Regions from separate parts of the Caproicibacterium lactatifermentans genome, predicted to be linked through region 2. Evidence: a T-box and tRNA genes for the amino acid it is inferred to sense, from the RefSeq annotation. Region 2 holds a T-box; the other holds one or more tRNA genes.

What was found. The T-box of region 2 lies ahead of tyrS (tyrosine--tRNA ligase). A T-box ahead of a tRNA ligase gene usually reads a tRNA of that ligase, here a tRNA-Tyr.
Positions count from the first base shown of each region.
Region 1: it encodes a tRNA-Tyr, which carries the amino acid that the T-box ahead of tyrS (tyrosine--tRNA ligase) is inferred to sense. The anticodon was not compared.

Region 1 is NZ_CP046051.1:780,044-790,143, reverse strand. It holds gene GJQ69_RS03845 (hypothetical protein) at 1-521, opposite strand, end outside; gene GJQ69_RS03840 (sugar transferase) at 581-1,285, opposite strand; gene GJQ69_RS03830 (helix-turn-helix domain-containing protein) at 2,864-3,160, shown strand; tRNA gene GJQ69_RS03825 (tRNA-Tyr) at 3,600-3,683, opposite strand; tRNA gene GJQ69_RS03820 (tRNA-Thr) at 3,722-3,797, opposite strand; gene metA (homoserine O-acetyltransferase MetA) at 3,903-4,847, opposite strand; gene GJQ69_RS03810 (toxic anion resistance protein) at 4,892-6,028, opposite strand; gene GJQ69_RS03805 (5-bromo-4-chloroindolyl phosphate hydrolysis family protein) at 6,088-7,347, opposite strand; gene GJQ69_RS03800 (cytidylate kinase-like family protein) at 7,933-8,520, shown strand; gene GJQ69_RS03795 (acyl-CoA dehydratase activase) at 8,585-10,100, opposite strand, start outside.
Region 2 is NZ_CP046051.1:907,636-917,735, reverse strand. It holds gene rapZ (RNase adapter RapZ) at 1-72, opposite strand, end outside; gene murB (UDP-N-acetylmuramate dehydrogenase) at 87-995, opposite strand; gene GJQ69_RS04450 (phosphatase) at 1,015-1,758, opposite strand; gene hprK (HPr(Ser) kinase/phosphatase) at 1,873-2,838, opposite strand; gene GJQ69_RS04440 (glycosyltransferase) at 3,087-4,259, shown strand; gene GJQ69_RS04435 (YfhO family protein) at 4,366-7,041, opposite strand; gene tyrS (tyrosine--tRNA ligase) at 7,183-8,409, opposite strand; T-box leader at 8,472-8,734, opposite strand; gene recN (DNA repair protein RecN) at 8,791-10,100, opposite strand, start outside.

The DNA.
Region 1 (10,100 bases), 130 kb from region 2:
GAGTTTGCTGTTGTACCTTCATTCTCATGTCCAGACTCCGTCATGTAAGCACGAAGGCCTTTATTGTTATATGTTGTAGTATTCAAAATACCGGCAATGTCCGAAGTGCGTGCAGAATCATTTGGGAAGTCCGGTGCTATCTTGATAGCATTTGCAATACATTGGTTGAGACCGTCACCACTCACAGATGTTTCTGCACCATTGGGATGCTTTAACTGAATGCCTTCATCAATGATGCCAGTTGAAGATACGGTTGTCCCGTTATTAGATACTTTAAACGGGCGGTTATATGCTACCAATTCAATAGCTGTTTCGCCCTGTGTAGCATAGATAGAACTATCATTCTTCATCGTCTTCAGTTCACTATTAAAGAAATTGGTGAAAGATGTTTGTAAACGATTGTCAACAGTATTGGAATCTGCTGCAAAGGCACCACCTGTCATACCGCCGAAGCAGCTAAACGTCATGGCCGCAGACAGTACAGCTGCTGCAATGCGCCCGCCTGTGCTGGTTTTCTTCATGTTTTTTCCTCCTATGTTCAATTGTTTTTCGCTTAGAGCGTTTATCCTCTCGATACTGCTTACTCATCTCCTTTGTTTTTTAGGACAAAAGTAATCGTCTGCAAAATAAGCTTTGCATCCACTCGAAAGTTTTGATTTTGTATGTATTTGATATCCAGCCCAACCCATTCATTAAATGTAGATACTTTACCTTTATGTGTCTGCCAATAGCAGGTAAGCCCTGGCTTTGCAGCTAGCCGCTGATATTGATAAGGTGTATACTGCTCTACTTCCGCCGGCAGAGGTGGGCGTGGACCTACAATACTCATATCACCTTTCAAAATATTCAGCAGCTGCGGCAATTCATCTATGCAAGTGCGGCGAATCACCCGTCCCACCCTCGTAATACGAGGGTCATCACTTATTTTAAAAGCCGGGCCTTCCCGCTCATTTTGTGCAGCTAGTTTACCCAGATACCGATCCGCATCTACGCACATACTTCGGAACTTATACATTCGAAATGTTTTGCCGTTTTTTCCTACACGATTATGAATATAAAAGGCTGGTCCCGGGCTGTCAGCCTTAATCAGAATGGCAACAATTAAAAACAATGGGGAAAGTAAAATAAGGGCAAGCAAACTTAGTACAATGTCCATCACTCTTTTAACTGCAAAATACAGCCGTCGTTGTTTTACTCGGCTTTTAGAAGCAAAACATATCTTTCGTTCTTTTTTTGCATTGTCCTTTGCAAAGTCAGGGTTAAATAGCGCCTCTTCGGATTTCATCTTTCTCTTCCCTTCCATTTTTCTCTGTCTTAGCCATTCCTATTGTGATGATATACACCCAATTAACAAATAGAGAACCGGTCGTTCGACGATTTATATAAACACTTTTTATTATAATCTGCTTATATCCGTCCAAACTAAGTTCGATATATAATAAAAAATAGTCATTTCACAGGAGGGTAGAAGATGAAATTCATTGTTGGAATGATTCTTGGATTTTGGGCTGGCATTACAACCATGTGTTTATTCCAAATAAAGCGAAAAAAATAAGTTGAAAATTATTTAAATATATTTGAATGTCGCGACTTATTTCATGTTTTTTCTTTATTTATTCAGTTTATTTCTGGGGGCATTTCTTCCCTGTTTTATCTCTATTTCCATGTAACAGTCATATTGTACTACATTTCCCCATCTGTTGTCAATAATTACAACTGTGTTTATTCCAAATAAAGCGAAAAAAATAAGTTGAAAATTATTTAAATATATTTGAATGTCGCGACTTATTTCATGTTTTTTCTTTATTTATTCAGTTTATTTCTGGGGGCATTTCTTCCCTGTTTTATCTCTATTTCCATACAGTAACAGTCATATTGTACTACATTTCCCCATCTGTTGTCAATAATTACAACTGTATAGATCAGTCATTTTCCAAGTATCTGCCGGATTTTATCCTGCACAAATAAGTGCCCACTGAACAATAGGTAAAGAAAGCGCCTGTTTTCTATGGGTCCTTGTTCTATCGTAAAACATCATTGAAAGGGGACAAGCCTTATACACTTTTTTCCTTTAGTATAAAATAAACGATCTTTGATTCCCCCATTTTTTACCACCTGTTTTTTATTATATAGTCTGCTTTTTTACAATGTTCAACCGTTTTTATGAATATTTATAGATTAGGCCATTTTTTTGTTACCGTATGATTTTCAGTGATTGCGAAAAATGTTTTTCCGCACGTCAACTGAATTTGATCTGTTGTAAAACATCATTTTATAGAAGATAAGCCTTATACGCCTTTGTAATGGCAAGCAATTTTGTGTCCGCACCCCCTAGCATATAATAAAAAAGTTCGCAATTTTGAAATGGCAAAAAGGGTATAGAAAAGTCATTGGGATTCCGGTAAAATGAATGGTGTCTAAGACATTCAAAGAATGAGAATCCCAATGACTCAAAAATAGGGTACATTTTATTTTGACATTATTTTGACATAATAAAAAGCTGAAAGCCATGAATTACTGGACTTTCAGCTTTAACTATGCCGCAAATTGCAAGTGCAAGTTGGACACCCGCACAGTAAAAATTAGTTAATCAGAACCACGGACGAGATAGAAGCCTTGGCTTCCGTCGAGGGCGTGGTTGCCACAGCCGTCAGGTTGCGAAAACAGAATCAAGGAACACTTCAAACAGTTCCTCCGGGGTACGGTAGCCGAGTTTTTTGCGTGGCAGCCCGTTCAGATCGTCAGCGGCGGACAGGATGTACTTTTGAGAGGAGTCCTCAACAGATGCGCCCTTGGGAATGAAGGCTCGGAACAGACCATTTGTTAGGCAGTATGATATACTGAAAACAAATGGGGTGTTTTTATGCCAAAAGGTAAAGCAAAGAAACGATACACAGGAGAATTCAAACAGCAGGTTGTAGAAGCTATGCAAACAGAGAAACTCAGTTACAGTGAAGCAGCGCGGCAGTTTCACGTGTCTGACCATAAAAGCGTTGCTCAATGGGAACGAATTTATCTGGAAGAAGGACCAGAAGGGCTATATGTGGAACGCCGTGGTCGAGCCAACTCTAATGATAAATCACTTATAGCAGATGCTAAGGATTATGCTTCAAAAAATGTAGCCGGGATATTAGCTTCTTCTCAAGTAATTCCGACATAATAAATTCAAAAACCATCTTCATAATCAGAGGAGTCCGACATAATGTCGGACTCCTTTTTGTGTACAAAAGCGGTATATAAAAGAAAGAGCTTTCCCAAAAGGGAAGGATGTAAATTCTTACCAAATTATCATGCCATATAATGGTATAATAAAAGAAGTAAAAAATAATTTACACTCACAGGTGCGGAATGTTTGGAAGACATCCCGCAACCTTGCGCCATAAAGGTTTACGAGAACCATTATGACTTGTGAAATGCAGTTTATGCTTCATTATAGCATTTACTTCATACATTAAGCGGTTCACACCTTTCGCACAAGGTTGTGAGCCGCTTCATTTTTTACTTTTCAATCCGAACCTTGAAAGCTTATGATGATGTCTGCCCCCAACGATAACAAGGCCAAGCAGGAAACTGCTTGGCCTTGTTATCGTGGAACATTTTGGTGGAGGAGAATGGATTCGAACCATTGAAGCCGAAGCAGCAGATTTACAGTCTGTCCCCTTTGTCCACTCGGGAACTCCTCCATATCGCAGCCAACCAGCAGCTGCCTTGTCCGTCAGATTGGAGCTGGCAAAAGGACTCGAACCTTCGACCGGCTGATTACAAATCAGCTGCTCTACCAACTGAGCTACGCCAGCGTATCTCTGACTGACAAGTATATATTATAAAGGATACTCTTCAATTTGTCAAGCATTTTTTGTAATTTTTTGCTTTTAATTTAGAAAAAACGTCTGTGCTGTTTTTTAGAGCATAGCGCAGTCCAAAGAGTCATTTCCCATTGTGCGCAGGTCAAACGGTGTTGTCTGATACACAAAGTAGTTAAGCCAGTTGGTATACAGCAGCTGGCCGGTCGCACGCCAATTATTAACAGGCGCACGGGAAGGGTCATCACCGGGATAATAGTGCTTCGGCATGGCAATAGGCTCGCCTTTTTCTAAGTCACGCCGGTACTCCTGCCCCAGCGTTTCCGTATCATATTCCGAATGACCCATGACGAAATACTGGCGGCCGTCCTGGTCACTAACAATATGCACACCTGCTTCCGGTGAAACGGACATAATGCGCAGCTGCGGCACCTTTTCAATATCCTTCGCATGGACCTCTGTCTGGCGGGAATGCGGTGCCCAATAAACGTCGTCAAAGCCCCGAAACAAACGGGATTTTTTCTTCAGTGCATAATGTGGAAAAACGCCGAACAGCTTTTTGGGCAGAACATACTTGGGAATTCCATAATGGTAATATAGTCCGGCCTGTGCCGCCCAGCAGATATGGAAAGTGGAATGGACATTGGTCTTAGTCCACTCAAAAATGCGGCATAACTCCGGCCAGTAATCCACATCTTCATATTTCATCAGTTCCACCGGTGCACCGGTGATGATGCAGCCGTCATAAACACGGTCTTTAATGTCGTCAAACGTCTCATAAAAACGCAGGAGATGGTCCTCCGGCGTATTTTTAGACTTATGTGTGACGGTCTGCACCAAATCAACCTCTATTTGCAGGGGCGTACTGGCAAGGCAGCGCAAAATTTGCGTTTCCGTCGTAATTTTTGTTGGCATCAGGTTCACCAGCGCAATGCGCAGCGGACGAATATCCTGATGTAAAGCCCGTCGTTCCGTCATGACAAAGATATGTTCGTTTTCCAGTACGGAGCGAGCCGGCAGTGAATTTGGTATTTTAATGGGCAAGAAAGGCGCCTCCCGATAAATACAAAATGGGTTGCGGCCGTTTGTCAGCGCAGCTGCAAAAGCTTGTTCTTCAGGTCACTTTCCAGTTTGCCAAGTTGCTGTTCTGCCTGTGCGCGCTTTTCGCGGCCTTGCTGTTGAATCTGCATGACTTCATCCAGTGTAGAAATCAGCGTTTCATTGGTATGCTGCAGCGTCTCCATATCAACGACACCGCGCTCAGATTCTTTCTGCGTTTCAACCGTAGCTATCTTCAGGGTATCTGCATTCTTACGCAGCAGTTCATTGGTCATATCCGTTACTTCCCGCTGTGCTTTGGCAGCCTGGGTGGAATGTTCCACGCCCAGTGCCAAAACCATCTGACTTTTCCACAGAGGAATTGTATTCACCAGTGTAGACTGTATCTTTTCGCTCATCAGCAGGTCATTGTTCTGCACCAAGCGAAGCTGCGGTGCCATTTGAATGGCGACCATGCGTGTCAGCTCCAAATCGTGCAGCTTCTTTTCAAAGCGTGTACACATGTTGGAAAGGTCATTGGCAGACTGGGCATCCTCCGGCAGACCGGACACCTGTGCCTTTGCCTGCATTTGGGGAAGGTCCTGTGTACGCACCTGCTCCAGCTTTTTCTTGCCTGCAATCAGGTACATGGACAGTTCCTTAAAGTAAGTCTTATTGACCTCATACATTTTATCCAGTACAGAAATGTCCTTTAGCAGCTTCACCTGATGCTCTTCCAGTGCGTCGCAGATTTGGTCCACATTGGTTTCCGCTTTGGCATAGCGTGCTTTCAGGGCAGTAATCTTATTGCTGCTGCGTTTAAAGCGGGCAAACAGACCTTTATCCTTATCGTCCGTTTCAAAGCTTTTCAGTTCCGTTACCACGCCGGAAAGCATCTTGCCGACCTCGCCCAAATCCTTAGTGCGCACATTTTCCAGCGCACTTTCGGAAAAATTGGCCATTTTTTTCTGCGCACCGGAACCGTACTGCAGCACTTGGTTGCTGTTGGTCAGATCTATTTTGGTTGCAAAGTCGTCCACCATTTTCTGCTCTTCTGGACTCAGCTGCGGCTTTGGTACCTGCTGGGCCGCCATGTTTACCTGCGGTGCTGTCTGCAGGTCGGGTGCAGCCGGTGACGGCGTTGGGTCCAGTATCAGTTCTGGAGTAGGTATTTTATTTTGTTCCATATCCATATTGTGACCTCCTTGTTCCTATCACATCGTTCACGACGTGTTCGGCCGGACTCTTATTTTTCTTCCGTAGACTCCATTTTCGGCTGCTTTGGGGTAAAGTCGCTGCCGGTCAGTCCCTCCTGTTTCAGCATGGTTTCCAATGTGGAAATATCCGCTGAAACATCCAGTACATCATTTGCAAAAAGGCTGTCCAACAGATTTGCAAAAGCAGTATTGATGGTATCCAGCGAGCGTTCAATTTCCTGTTTTGCCTTCGTGATATTCTCACCCTGCACCGGCTGTGTATCAAATTCTTGATAAGATTTCACCAGTTTTAAGGTCGTGGGCAGATAGTAGCGCATGAACCGGCGAATTTCCGGCAGCTTCTCCGGGTGCTGTTCCACACACTGAAAGATACGGCCGGTGACCTGTTCCAGTTTGTCCAGCTTGGCGGATACTTCTTTTCCTGGAATCGCATCATTCGCAGCCTGAATTTCCTGCAAATATCGATTTCCCTCCTGCCGAACTTCCTCCAGTTGTGCCTGCTGCGGGTTCTCTTTTTTCTTTTCCTCTTTTTCTTTTGCAGCCTCTTCACGGGCGTTGTAGTTTTTCTCCGCGTCCAGATATGCCTGATATGTTTCATCATCAATCATAAAGCAGGTTTGGTCCTTATCCAGATGTCCCTGCGGATAAACGCCGTCCATAATCATTTTCTTTAAATCTTTCACGGCGCGTTCATGTGTTTCGCCGGCAGAGTCCGCCAGCTGGTCCACCATACCAAACGCGGCACCGTCCAGTGCATCCCGATAGCGCCGGAAACGGCGGACCTGACGGCGCTTGCGGATACCGTGCCCCACAGCAAAAAAAGCCGCCGCTGTCATAGAAAACGTAACCGCCCCGGCAACCATGAACTCCGAAAAAGCCACCATGCCCGTAGCCGCGGCCGCCACCATGGCGATATCCGCAATCAAAAGCGGCACACCCATGACCAGACCAGCTATCGCCCATGTCATGCCGGATATTGCACCCGGAATTCGGCTGTTGTGCAGATTGGGCGAAGAATAAGAGGGCCGAATAGGCTGTTGCGGTGGTCTCTGCCCATTTGGCGGACAGTTGTCCGGTGTCCCCTTCGGCGGTGTCGGCGGCGCATACGGGTGCGGCGGACGATGTCCGGCGCTGCCAGGCCCGCCGAAAACTTCATTGATGTCATCGGCAAAACCCTTTACATTATCTTCTACGGTACGTCCGATATTTTCAAAATCAGCCGCACGCATGGCTTCCCGTACTGCGTGGCTGATTTCCTGTCCTATTTTAGAATAATCCTTCTTCCCCATGATACCCTCCGGAAGGCCCTGCTTGTGCGGCATATGCCGCAATGCATAATTTCTTTTATTATAGCGCATAGGCAGAAAAATGACAACTTCACGGGCACACAGTTTTTTGAATCTTTTCTGGAAAGGGTTCACATTTTCTTCACGTAAACTTGACCGAATCTTCGGCTGTGATTAAAATTCTGTACATAAAATTTCAATATACTAGAATTGTTCCAAGAGAACAGGAATAAAAGATTCCAACTGATATACACTGTGCAGACCTTCGGAATGGACGGAATACCGAACCGACAGGTGCACAGACAAACTACAAGCTCCCCAGCGTGGGACTTTTCATAACTTTTTTCCTCTCCCCGCCGTGCCTTTCCGCACGGCAAAGATTACAAGCTCCCCAGTGGGGGACTTTTCATACACTTTTTCATAATTTTCTTCCTTTTTTTAAACTCCTATACCAACAAAGCAGTTGCTGATTGTAAAAAACCGGCAGCTGCTTTTTGTATATCAATTTCATAAAATGCGTGCATTTTCGTCAGATTTATTGTATAATCAATCTATCTCCAGAGTTGGACCATGAAAGGGGTTTTCTTGATGTCACATCATGTTATTTCCATCAGCAGACAATTTGGCAGCGGCGGCCATGAAATCAGCGAAAAGCTTGCCAAAAAACTTGGCCTGCCTTTCTATGACAAAGAGCTCATCACCCGCGCCGCCCAAGAAAGCGGGCTGAGTGTGGACACGCTGAAAGCTTCCGATGAACGCTACGACAGTGCTGTTCCGGAAGATGAGCGTAAAACCTACTTTGGCCTTTCCAACAGTGACACACTGTTCGTTGCACAGGCAAAAATCATTCACCGCATTGCGCACCAGGAAGACTGCATTATCATTGGCCGCTGTTCCGACGTGATTCTGCTGGACGATGATGTCAGTCTGCTGCGGGTATTTATTCATGCTCCGCTGCAGGACCGTATTCAGCGCATTCGCCGCCTGCACAATCTTTCCGCACAGGACGCCCAGCTGATGATTCGCAAAAGCGATCAGGAACGCCGCAGATACTACAGCTGCTACACCGAAAAGGCATGGGGAAACCAGGAAAACTACGATATTTCCTTAAACAGCTCCTACTGGGGAATTGACCGCTGCGTAGATTTGCTGGCACACACGGCATCCCTGCTGTAAAGCATACATTTAATTAAAAAGCATCCGGGCCCTGCGGCAAAAGTGCTGCAGGGCCCGGCCTTTTTTAGTCAAAAGCAATCAATGCAGCCCCCAGTGCGCCGCACAGCTGGTGTTCCGGCAGCACAAGCAGCGGTGCGCCCAGCTTTTCCTCCAGCGCTTTCACTACGCCCCGGTTGGAGGCAACGCCGCCGGTCATCATAAAGCGCGGCTGTGGGTCCACCCGCGCAGCTAGAGCGGCCGCCTTCACCGCCACGGACACGTTTAGCCCATGCACAATGTCGGCGGTCTGTTTGTTCTGCGCAACAAGGGAAACAACCTCGCTCTCTGCAAAAACCGTGCACATACTGCTAATGACAATATTCTCTTTCCAGTGCAGGCCGCAGACGCTCATTTCGTCCATAGAAAGCTCCAGCGCGTGCGCCATCATCTCCAGAAAACGGCCAGTACCTGCGGCACACTTGTCGTTCATCACAAAGCTGCGCACATTTCCGTCTTCATCCAGCCGAATCGCCTTGCTGTCCTGTCCGCCAATATCAATAATTGTACGCACAGATGGGTTCAAAAAATGGGCACCCCGCGCGTGGCAGGTGATTTCCGTCACATCATGCCCGCCCGCACCAATATAGGCACGGCCATAACCGGTCGTGACCACATCCGCCAGCTGTTCGCGAGAAATGCCCGCCCGCAGCAGTGCCTGCTGCAGCGCTGCATCGGCACTGCGGGCCGCGTGTGCACCGGTCGGCACAATAGAGCTGCCTATCATTTTGCGGTGTTCGTCCAGAATAACCACGTTCGTACTGGTAGAACCGCTGTCAATTCCGGCAGCATAGTATCCAGTGGATGTTTTGGCAGTCATCGTCCGCTTTTTCGGCACGACAGCGTGCAGGCTTTCGGCAAACGCCTGCACTCGGGTGCGCAGCTGCTCTTCCGCGCCGTCGGTGCCGTCGGTTGACAGTTTCAAAAGCGGCAGGTGCGTTTGTTTCTGCAAATCAGCGTATTCAAAACCGTAATAATCACAAAACTGAATGGTATGGTACAGAATTCCCTTTACATACGGGTCCTCCAGCAGCTGCCGCCGCGGTGCCGCGTTGGTCATGCGCATACAGGGAATCTGCTGGAGCAATGCACCAGCATACCACAAAAGAAATTGGTCCAAAGTCTGCCCCGCAGGTGGAACCTGCAGGCCGCGGTTTCCCACACAGGTGCGGTCCTCCACCGGCAGCGGCAGCTCCTGCCGAAGCATTTGCAGCAGTGCCGGATTGGATCGCGCTCCCAATAGGGTAAGATGGTCCGTCTGACCGGTCGGTTCCGCCGGAGCAAAGGCTGCCAGACACTTTTGCAGGTCAAACGGCACGCCAAACCATACACTGCAGGCGTCAATCAAGCGGTGCAGCTCGGCCGCATAGCGCTGACGGGCGCAGGGGCCGTCAGCCCGCGGCAAGTCCAACATAAAGACAAAGCTGTCCGGAGCAGCGGCTGAAAGCACGTCCCCTACCCGCCGGAGAGAATCACAGCAGGAAGTAAGCACCAGATTTTTGATACCGTGCTCCCGGCAGGCCTGCAGCAGGGCCCGCGCAAAA
Region 2 (10,100 bases):
AATATCTTCCATAGCATGGACCGCGCGGGACTTGCCCGCACCGGAAAGACCGGTAACAATGATAAAATCCATGACTGCACACTTCCTTATGAGATAAACCGCACTTCACACTCCAGGGATACGCCGGTCTTTTTCAGAACGGTTTCCTGTATTTTTTCAATCAGTGCCTGTACGTCACTGCAGGTAGCGTCGCCTGTGTTGACAATGAACCCAGCGTGTTTTTCGCTGACCATGGCACCGCCGACTTTTTCCCCTTTCAGACCACACTGCTCAATGAGTGCGCCCGCATAAGCACCGTCCGGCCGCTTAAAGACGCTGCCGGCGCTGGGCAGCTCCAGCGGCTGTTTTTCTTTGCGGCGGCGGAAGTTGTCGTCCATTTGCATGGAAATCTGTTCCTTGTTGCCCTGCTCCAGACGAACAACCACTGAAGTAATGATGCATTTGTTCTGTAAGTAGGCACTTTTGCGGTAATCCATTTCCATCTCCGGTCCCAAAAGGGAATCCGTATGGCCGGTGCTGGTCACATGTGTAGTGGATACCAGCACATCACTGAACTGGCCGTCATAGGCGCCCGCGTTCATAAAGGCTGCACCGCCTACGCTGCCGGGAATGCCCCATGCAAACTCCAGTCCACTCAGAGCATTGCGCTGAGCAAACTTGCACAGCCCCGCCATGGTTGCCCCTGAACCGCAGGAAACGGTCGTAGGGTCAGACAGTGTAATGCGGCGGAAATCCCCCGTAAGGGAAAGGACCACGCCGCGCACGCCCTCATCGCTTACCAGCACATTGCTGCCATTTCCCAGCGGCAGCAGCGGCAGGTTCAGCGCGGAAGCCATGCGTACAATGTCCTTCAGGGCAATGATGTCCTTCGCGGCAATATATAAATCCGCAGGCCCGCCTATCTGAAAGGTCGTGTGCCGGCTCATAGGCTCATCCCTCAGCACCAGGCAGCCGGCATTTTCTGCCGTTTTTTTCAGGGCCTCTAATTTTTCCATTGGATTATCCTCCTAAAATTCATTCTGACACAAAGCTGCGAAACACATCGGTATATTTCGTCAAATAGGCGCGCAGCTGTTCCGCACTGGAGTTGACCACCAGTTCCTCTGGAAAGTCAAGCTCCTGCAAAAGCTGCTGTGCCCGCGGAAAACAGCCAACCTGCGTGGAAAAATGCGCGTCGCTGTTTACGACCACCGGCACACGGTATTTTTTGCACAGTGCCGCAATCTTCCGGCAGTTCAGAATGGAATCCGGCCGGCTGCGAAACGTGCCTTCGTTGATTTCCACCAACTTGCCTGCCGCACCAAACTGCGGAATAACGCGCTCGTAGTCAAAAGCAAAGCGGCGCAGGCCACAGTGCCCAATGACATTGACATGCGGATTTCTGCATACCTGTTCCCACAGGTGCGTCACTTTTTCCGGTGACGGAGATTCCCCCTGCGGCATACACTCATCGTGGATAGAGGCAATCAGCCAGTCCAGGTCATGAACGCAGTCGGCCTGCTGGTCGGTATGTCCCTCATAGTCAATGATATTCGTTTCCTGCCCGCGCAATACCATTACGCCCTTATAATAACGCGGGACAACACCTAAATTATGAAAATACCATCTGCCCGGCGCACCCGGCATGGCCACACCGTGGTCCGTAATGGCGATTGCCTCCAGGCCGCGCTGCGCTGCCGCTTCCACCATTTCCTGCAATGTACTGTACGCATGGGTGGAGGCTGTCGTGTGTGTGTGCAGATCCGCAATGAAATTCATCTGCTGTATACCCCCTGTTTCTGACCGTCTGTTTTTCCGCCTGCACATAAGCCCTGCCCGGGACCCTGCCGCATGGCCCTGCGGGGCTTCTCTCTGTTTTTAATTTATAGTTTGTTAAATATCTAGTTTCAGCTTAGTTTCCTGTTGCTTGACCATGGAAAGGTCCATGCCAAGTCCCTGCAGCAGTTCCTCTGCCGCATTATAACCCATCTTCTTCTGCCGGTTGTTCATGGCAGCAACCTCAATGATAACAGCAAGGTTCCGCCCGGGCTTGACCGGAATAGTCAGCACCGGCACCTTAATGCCCAAAAGTTCCGTGTATTCACTGTCTATGCCCATACGGTCATAGACTTTGTGGCCATCCCACAGCTCCATGTTAATAATCAGGTCGATTTTTGAGGAAACTTTGACAGCGCCGATGCCGAAAATGCGGCGGGCATTGATAATGCCAATGCCGCGCAGCTCAATGAAATGGCGAATATTGGCTGGTGCCTGACCGACCAGTGTTTTGCCGGACACACGGCGGATTTCGACTGCGTCATCGGCAATCAGCCGGTGACCGCGCTTAATCAACTCGATAGCCGTTTCACTTTTGCCCACACCACTGTCGCCGACAATCAGCACTCCCTCGCCGTATACCTCTACCAGCACACCATGACGAGTGACGCGCGGTGCCAGTTCCACGTTCATATAGGCGACCAGTGAAGCCACCAGGCTGCTGGTTGTTTCAGCAGTAGCGAGCACCGGTACACCGTATTTTTTGGTTGTCTCCAGCAGCTCCGGCACAGGGCTTAAACTGCGGGCGATGATGACTGCCGGCGGCTTTTTGCTGAAAATAGCGTTCAGCACCCTGGCGCGGTATTCGGGTGGGCGGTCGTTTAGAAAAGCAGTTTCCGCATTTCCCATGACAATGATACGGGAAGAATCGTAATACTCATAAAATCCATTCAGCTCCAGACCGGGACGATTGACGTCTGTAGAGGTGATAAGCACCTTCTGCGGGTCGCAGGGCATATAGACGGTTTTCAGAGAAAGCTCTTTCATTACTTTGTCCAGTGAAACACTAAATTTTGTAGCCATATTAATAAGCACCTGCTCTTTCTCTTATCTGCGCACGGTAAAAACAGTATGATCGTTTATATTATATCCTATAGCAGAAAAAGTTTAAAGACCAAATCCGGCAAAAGATGCAGGAATCCACCTCGTTTCAGCTTGAACCATACAAATATTGTGTTATAATGTAAATTGATTCTGATTTTGTTCGGGCAAACGTATCCTTTTTGTTTTGCCCAAAGTGCCCGGGCAGAAATCCTACCGGAGGTCCATTTATGAAAATTGCCTTGTTTTCCGGGGCCGGCGCTGTCAAATGCGCTGCCTCCACATATACTGCGGTCCTGAAAAGCGGACTGGAAAAAGCCGGGCACCAGATAATGGTGGTAACTGCCGACCCGGCCATAGACGACTGTTTTACACAGGACGGCAAAATTTACTGTCCCGCAAAGGTAACTCCCAGCCTGTACGGTATGTCTGTGCGGGTCAGTTTGCTGGGACCTATGGAAAAAATGCTGAACAGCTTCCGCCCGGAAATCATCCACGTCATTACTCTGGACGAAATGGGATTGGCCGGCCTAAAATACGCTCAGCGCCACCAGCTGCCGTTGGTTACCACTATTCATAACCTGCACGATGCACTGAAAGGTTACGGCACCAATAAAGCATATGACAATCTTGCCAAAATGAAAGTACGCAGCACAGTGCGCAAGATTTTGACGGAAAGCGATGTGGTCTGTTCCCCCTCTGCACAAACGCAAAGCCTTTTGGAAACACTGGATATTCAGTGCAAAGTAAAGCGCTCGCCTTTCTGTGTGGATTTATCAAACTTTTTGCCGACACAGCCTACCCCCGCTTTTAAAAAGCGGCTGGATATTGCCGAAGACGCCTTATGCTATGTGTATGCGGGCCGTTTGATGGAAGACTGCGGCCTCGATTCTCTGCTGAAAGTTTGGAGCGACGCAGCCGGTGGCAACGCCCGCCTACACCTGCTGGTTGTGGGCACTGGGCCTGCAGCTGCTCATTTTGCTGAAACGGCGAACAGTCTTTCCCTTTCCAATCAGGTTACATTTATCGGTGAACTTTCACCGCGTGACTTGAATAGCTGCTATGCCTGCTGCCGGGCCTTTGTCAGCGGCGCCACTTCTTCCGCTGTGAAGGCTTCTCCCCTGGAAGCTCAGGCTGCCGGTCTGCCGGTACTGCTGCCAAGGCAGTGTGCCAATGCTGACTTGGTGCATGATGGTGTAAACGGATTCCTATATGACACAGCCGAACAGTTCGGCGAAAAGCTGTACATTCTGACACAGCTGGACTCGGAAGGCGAAGTCCTCCTGCGGCGGCTGGTCAGCAAAAGTGCCATGAACCTTTCGGATAAAAACCTTGCTACCATTATGGCAGATACCTATGCGGAAGCAAAACACAGCTATACAAAAAATACGCGCAGCCTGTAAATCAAACTGTGCCACGAATATAGAAAGAGCAGGACCACCAGACACGAAATGTGTTGACGGTCCTGCTTTTTAGTTTGTATATTCTTTTCGATTCCATACGCCTGTTTCAGGAAAATAGGACTTCCAGATTTGCTGCCAGATAGACTGCAACCGGGAACAGATACAGCAGAATGCTGACCACAGCAGTGACTATATCAAACACAACCTGTGCCGGTTTTTCCAGCTTGCGTAGGCATTTGGTTCCCTTCTTTTTCAGCAGACGCAGGAACAGCAGCGCCGCCGCAAATCCAGCCATACTGCAAACGGCGCCCGCGGCAAGTCCCGGCGGCAGATACTGAACCTCCACACGGTTCTGCCCTGCCTGCAGCTGAACCGCGAGGAACATTCCTGCCGCTTCGGCTGTCTGTGCAGGTTTGCCGTTGACCGTAGCAGTAAAGCCGCTGCCGCCGCGCAGAGGCAACACCAGCCAGCCGCTGTTTCTGGCTGCAGCAGTGCCGGACAGCATATTGCCGGACGCGGAAAGAGACACTGCCTGCGACTGTGTATTTTGCAGAGCGCTCTGCAGCTTTGTGAGGTCCATCCCTGCCACACCGAAGGAACGACAGTTAACCGGGTGCAGAACCGATACGCGTACTTCTACCATTTGATTCTCAAAAGTGCCTAAGTCCACCAATCCATTGTCATCGGCTGAGGGATACAATGAACGTATCATTCTGCCGTTAACGGAAATGCTGAGAGAATTATAGTTGGAACTGGTAAGGTCCCGCGACGCCTTTGTATAACAGTCGAAGTACAGCGCTGTCTTCCTTGTGACCTGTATATGATACAGCAGGCTGCTGTATGCCGCGCCAGTAACCGTGACACTGCCATCCTTCGCCTTGCTCATTTGGGCAAAGTCAGAAATATCCGGTGAATAGCGTGTCATCAAAGAATCCGACCGACCGAAAAAAGTATGGTATAGCATATCCTGTGCACCAAAACGGTCACCATCCGGAAGAGCGCTGCCGCAGTTCTGGGCAACAAACCCAAAGGGCAGGCTGTACGGCTGACGCACCAGGGAATACTGATGATTGCTGTAAAGCGGTGTGCGGCCGTTTTCCTCCCCCAGCCGGGTAATGCTGTACTTCTGTGCCAGCAGGGAATCGGTCAGGGCCGTACCGCCGCTGGAGTGGCTTTCCATCCAATGGGCGGAGTAACCCATCTTCTGCAGAGTATCCATATAGGTGCCGTCCGTCAAAGAAGTGTAGTGGTCCAGCACCGGATATCCCAATGCACCCATCAAGTCGGTATCAAAATACAGTCCATCCGTCTTGACACGGTACAGGGAACTGTCCTTTAACCGCCCGCTGAGGTCCAGCGCTGTATCATAGGCATGCCCGTCCGATGCAGCAGGCGCAACATAAACCTGCAGGTTAAAGCTGACTTCCGCCGCGGTTACAACGCACAGCAGAACACACAGCACCCGAACCGAGATTTTCTGTGCATGAAACAACAGGAACAGGACTAAATAAACGCCGGTCGCCGACAGTGCGAAAAGCAGTCCCAGCTGCAGCGCTGTTTGGTCGTTCCAAAGATTATTGACATAATGTGAAAGCATTGTACGCATGGCAGGCCGTGACAGCATCTCGCCCGCAATGGCAATCAGCGCGGCGGCAGCGGCCCCCGCAAAGAACAGCGGCAGCGGACGGCTTTTCTGCTCTGGCTGGAGCGGCTGTACTTCGCTTAAATAGCTGCCCGTAAGCAGAAGCCCTGTCAGCGTAAGGATATACCCAAAGCGTACCGGAAACGCCTGATAACTGCCCAAGTGCCACATCCGGTCAATGGGGTCAATAAACAGCGGCAAAATCAGCAGCAAATAGCTGACAAACAGCGCACGCTGCCGGCTGCCCTTACGCTTCAGTAGGAAAAACAGCGGTACAGCTGCCACGGCGGCACCGGTACAGTACCAAACTGGCAGCGTGGTCTGCACACCGGTCAGGATGCTGCCGCTGCTTAGGCTGGAAATAAGGTCCACTACACGGCCGGAACGGCCGCACTGCAGCAAGGATGGCAGCCATACTACTGCTGTAAGCAGCAAAGCCGCACCGGTACTCAATCCCAATAGGACTATCTGCCGTCTGCAGCGGGTACGGTTGACCACAAAAGAGGACAAAATGGAAAACAGCAGCACCAGCCAGAACAGCACCATGGCGCTTAGGTAATAGTCCACAACAATAATCGCCGATAATGTCCAAAGAAACAGCGCTGGTTTTTCCGCTTCCCGCAGCCTGCACACGCCCAACACTAAAAGTGGAAACAGACAGGCAATGTCCAGCCAGACGATATTCTGATAATACATCAGTGCAAAGCCGGAACACGCGTACATAACTGAAAGACAGGAAATTCGCACACCGTCCAGCCGAGAAAACGTGTGCAGAAACAAAATGGATGCCGTGCAGGCACAAAGGGACATTTTCAACAGCACCAGCACGTTCATAAACAGGTAAAAAGATGCTTTGGGTAGAAAGGAAATCAGGAAGGTAAACGGACTGGACAGAAAAAAGAAAAAGACGCCCCAAAAGCTCATACCGCCCGCATTCTGCAAGTTCAGCAGCATAGAGGATTTTCCCCTCAGGATATCCTGAAAATCCATCAGCAGCGGGACAGTCTGGTGATTCATGTCACACCAAGACAGGGTTTTTGTTCCAAACGGGTACAGTCCGGCGGACGCAAAGCAGGCACAAAGCAGGACCAGCACCGCCAGCGGTGCCGCCCAAACTGCCCACTTTTTCCGTTTTCGCAAGCGCTCATCTCCTTTATAGGACCAATGCCGGCCGTGTATTCTAAGTACATTCAGTATACCATAAAAATGTGGTTTAGCGGCAAAAAACAGCGGAGCCGTTTCCCCCCACTGGAAAACCGCTTCGCTGCCCCGCCGTCCTTTTTATTTAAGCAGAACTTTGTGATATGCTTTTTTACCCTTCCGAATAATAGCTGCACCATTCGGAAAATCAGCGGCAGTCAACACGGCCGCAGGGTCCTTCACCTTGCTGTCGTTCAAAGTCAAGCCGCCCTGCTGAACCAAACGCCGGCCCTCACTCTTGCTGGAAACCAACTTTGTTTTAACCAGCAGGTCCAGCACACCAATGGAACCATCTGTCAGGTCAGCGGCCGTCAGTGTACTGGTGGGCATATTGTCGGTATTGACACCGCCGCCAAACAGCGCACGCGCGCCTTCACGGGCCTTGTCTGCTTCCTCTATGCCGTGAATGGACTTTGTCACCTCATAAGCAAGAACTTCCTTCGCCTTATTCAGTGCACTGCCCTCACAGTTTGTCAGGTCTTCGATTTCCTCCACCGGCAGGAACGTGAGGAACTTCAGGCAGCGTTCCACGTCTGCATCACCGATATTGCGCCAGTACTGGTAAAAATCGAAGGGACTGGTCTTTGCGGGGTCCAGCCACACGGCGCCCTTTTCGGTTTTGCCCATCTTTTTGCCCTCACTGTTTGTCAGAAGGCCCAGTGTCAGGCCGTAAGCCGGCCGATTCTCTTTGCAGCGAATCAGATTGACGCCACCGATAATATTACTCCACTGGTCATCACCGCCGACCTCCAGCACACAGCCGTAACGGCGGTTCAACTGCAGAAAATCATAGCCCTGCATCAGCATATAGTTCATTTCAAAGAAGGTCAGTCCGCGCTCCAGCCGCTGCTTGTAACACTCGGCTGCCAGCATACGGTTCACGGAAAAATGAACACCGATTTCCCGCATAAACTGAATATAGTTAAGGCTCAGCAGCCAGTCGGCGTTGTTTGCCATAATAGCCTTGCCGTCTGAAAAATCAACCAACGGTGCCATCTGTTTGCGGAAGCACTCCACATTATGGTCAATTTCTTCACGTGTCAGCATTTTGCGCATATCCGTTTTGCCGGTCGGGTCACCAATCATGCCGGTGCCGCCGCCAAACAGCGCAATGGGTGTATGCCCGGCTTTTTGCAGGCGGGACATGGTCATAACGGTAACAAAATGCCCAACGTGCAGACTGTCCGCGGTGGGGTCAAAGCCGATATAGAATGTACACTTGTGGTTGTCGAGCAGGTCACGCACGGCCTCCTCGTCTGTTACCTGCGCAATAAGGCCGCGCGCCTTTAAATCCTCGTACACTTTCATACAAAAATACCTCCTGAATATCTGGCAGAAGGCTGCAAAAAAGCCCTCTGCACATAAAATCTGCAGAGGGCGGAAATTCCGCGGTACCACCTCAGTTCACCGTCCCCTCACGAAGACGGCCTTACGGGTACATTTTATAGGACAAGCAAATAAAAGATACCTCCGCGCGGTAACGTGCGCACACGGCCCGGCTTACACGGCAAAACGCTTTCGGCGGGCAGCTCCAGGATGTAATTTGGGCGGAAAAGAGCACCGGCTCACACCAGCCGCCGGCTCTCTGCAGGCATCTTTTCCCGCTTACTTCATTTCCCTTCACAGCTATTCAAATTATATTATAGTGATTTTAAACACAGATGTCAAGGTGAAAGCCGCCATGCGGTGTCAGCAGCCGGTATCTTTGACGGCCAGCTGCAGCATTTCCTCGGCATTCTGCAGTGTCAGCGGTGTAATCTGCGTACCGCCGATAATGCGTGCCAGTTCCTGCCGGCGGCCCTTGTGATCCAAAAGAGTTACCTGTGTATAAGTACGTCCCTTTTCAGTATGTTTCTCAATTTTATACTGTCGGTCCCCTAATGCCGCAATCTGCGGCAAATGCGTGACACACAGCACCTGACGTCCGCGCGCTGTCTGACGCAACTTTTGGCCGATTTTCTGGGCCGCACTGCCGGAAACGCCGGTGTCTACCTCATCAAAGATGAGGGTTCCAACGCTGTCCCTGCCGGAAAGGACCGACTGTATCGCCAGCAAAATACGCGACAATTCACCGCCGGAAGCAATCTTTGCCAACGGCCGCGCGGGTTCACCCGGGTTGGCGGAAATGAGGAACTGCACATCATCACAGCCACTGGGGCTTGGCACACAGGGTGTCTGCTGTACGGTAAAAATGACGCCCGGCATATCGAGATAGGTAAGCTCCCGCCGCACTTGTTCCGAAAATCCAGCGGCGGCTTTGCGGCGGCTGGACGAAAGCTGCCGGCCCAGCGTGCGGACCTGTTTTTCGGCAGCGTCATTCTCTTTCTGCAGGCGCTGCATTTCTTCCCCGCTGTGCTGAATGGAACTTAGCTGCTGGCGGCACTTCTGCAAAAACTGCAGCATTTCTTTTTCTGTTTTGCCGTACTTTAGCGACAAATGATAGTACACATCCAGCCGTGTCTCAATCTCCTCCAGCTCCTGCGGGTCATAAGCATCCGTCTCGCACTGGCTGCGAATTTCCTCCATGCAGTCCTGCAAGTCGTATCCAAGGCTTTCCAGCCGGCCGGACAAGCCGCTTAGTTCCGGCAGCAGCTCGGCGGCGTCTGCTAAGTGGCGTGACGCCTCCTGTACCGCCGCACAGGCACCCGGCATCTCGCCGTCACCATCCAGTATCTGCACTGCTTTTTGCAGGGACGCAGTGATTTTTCCGCCGGAACGAATACGTTTGTGGCGGTTTTGCAAATCCTGTATTTCCCCGGGCTTGATGTTTGCCTTTTCCAGCTCGTTTATCTGATAGGTCAATAGATCCGTTAAGCGAACTTTTTCAGCTTCATCTACATCCAGCGCCGTCAGCTGCTTTTGCACCTGCTTCCATTGGCGGTAAGCCCCACGGTACTTTTGCAGCAGTGTTTCCGGCACGCCCATGCGGTCCAAATAACGCAGATGGTTATCCGGCGAAAGCAAGCCATAACTTTCATGCTGGCCATGAATATTTATCA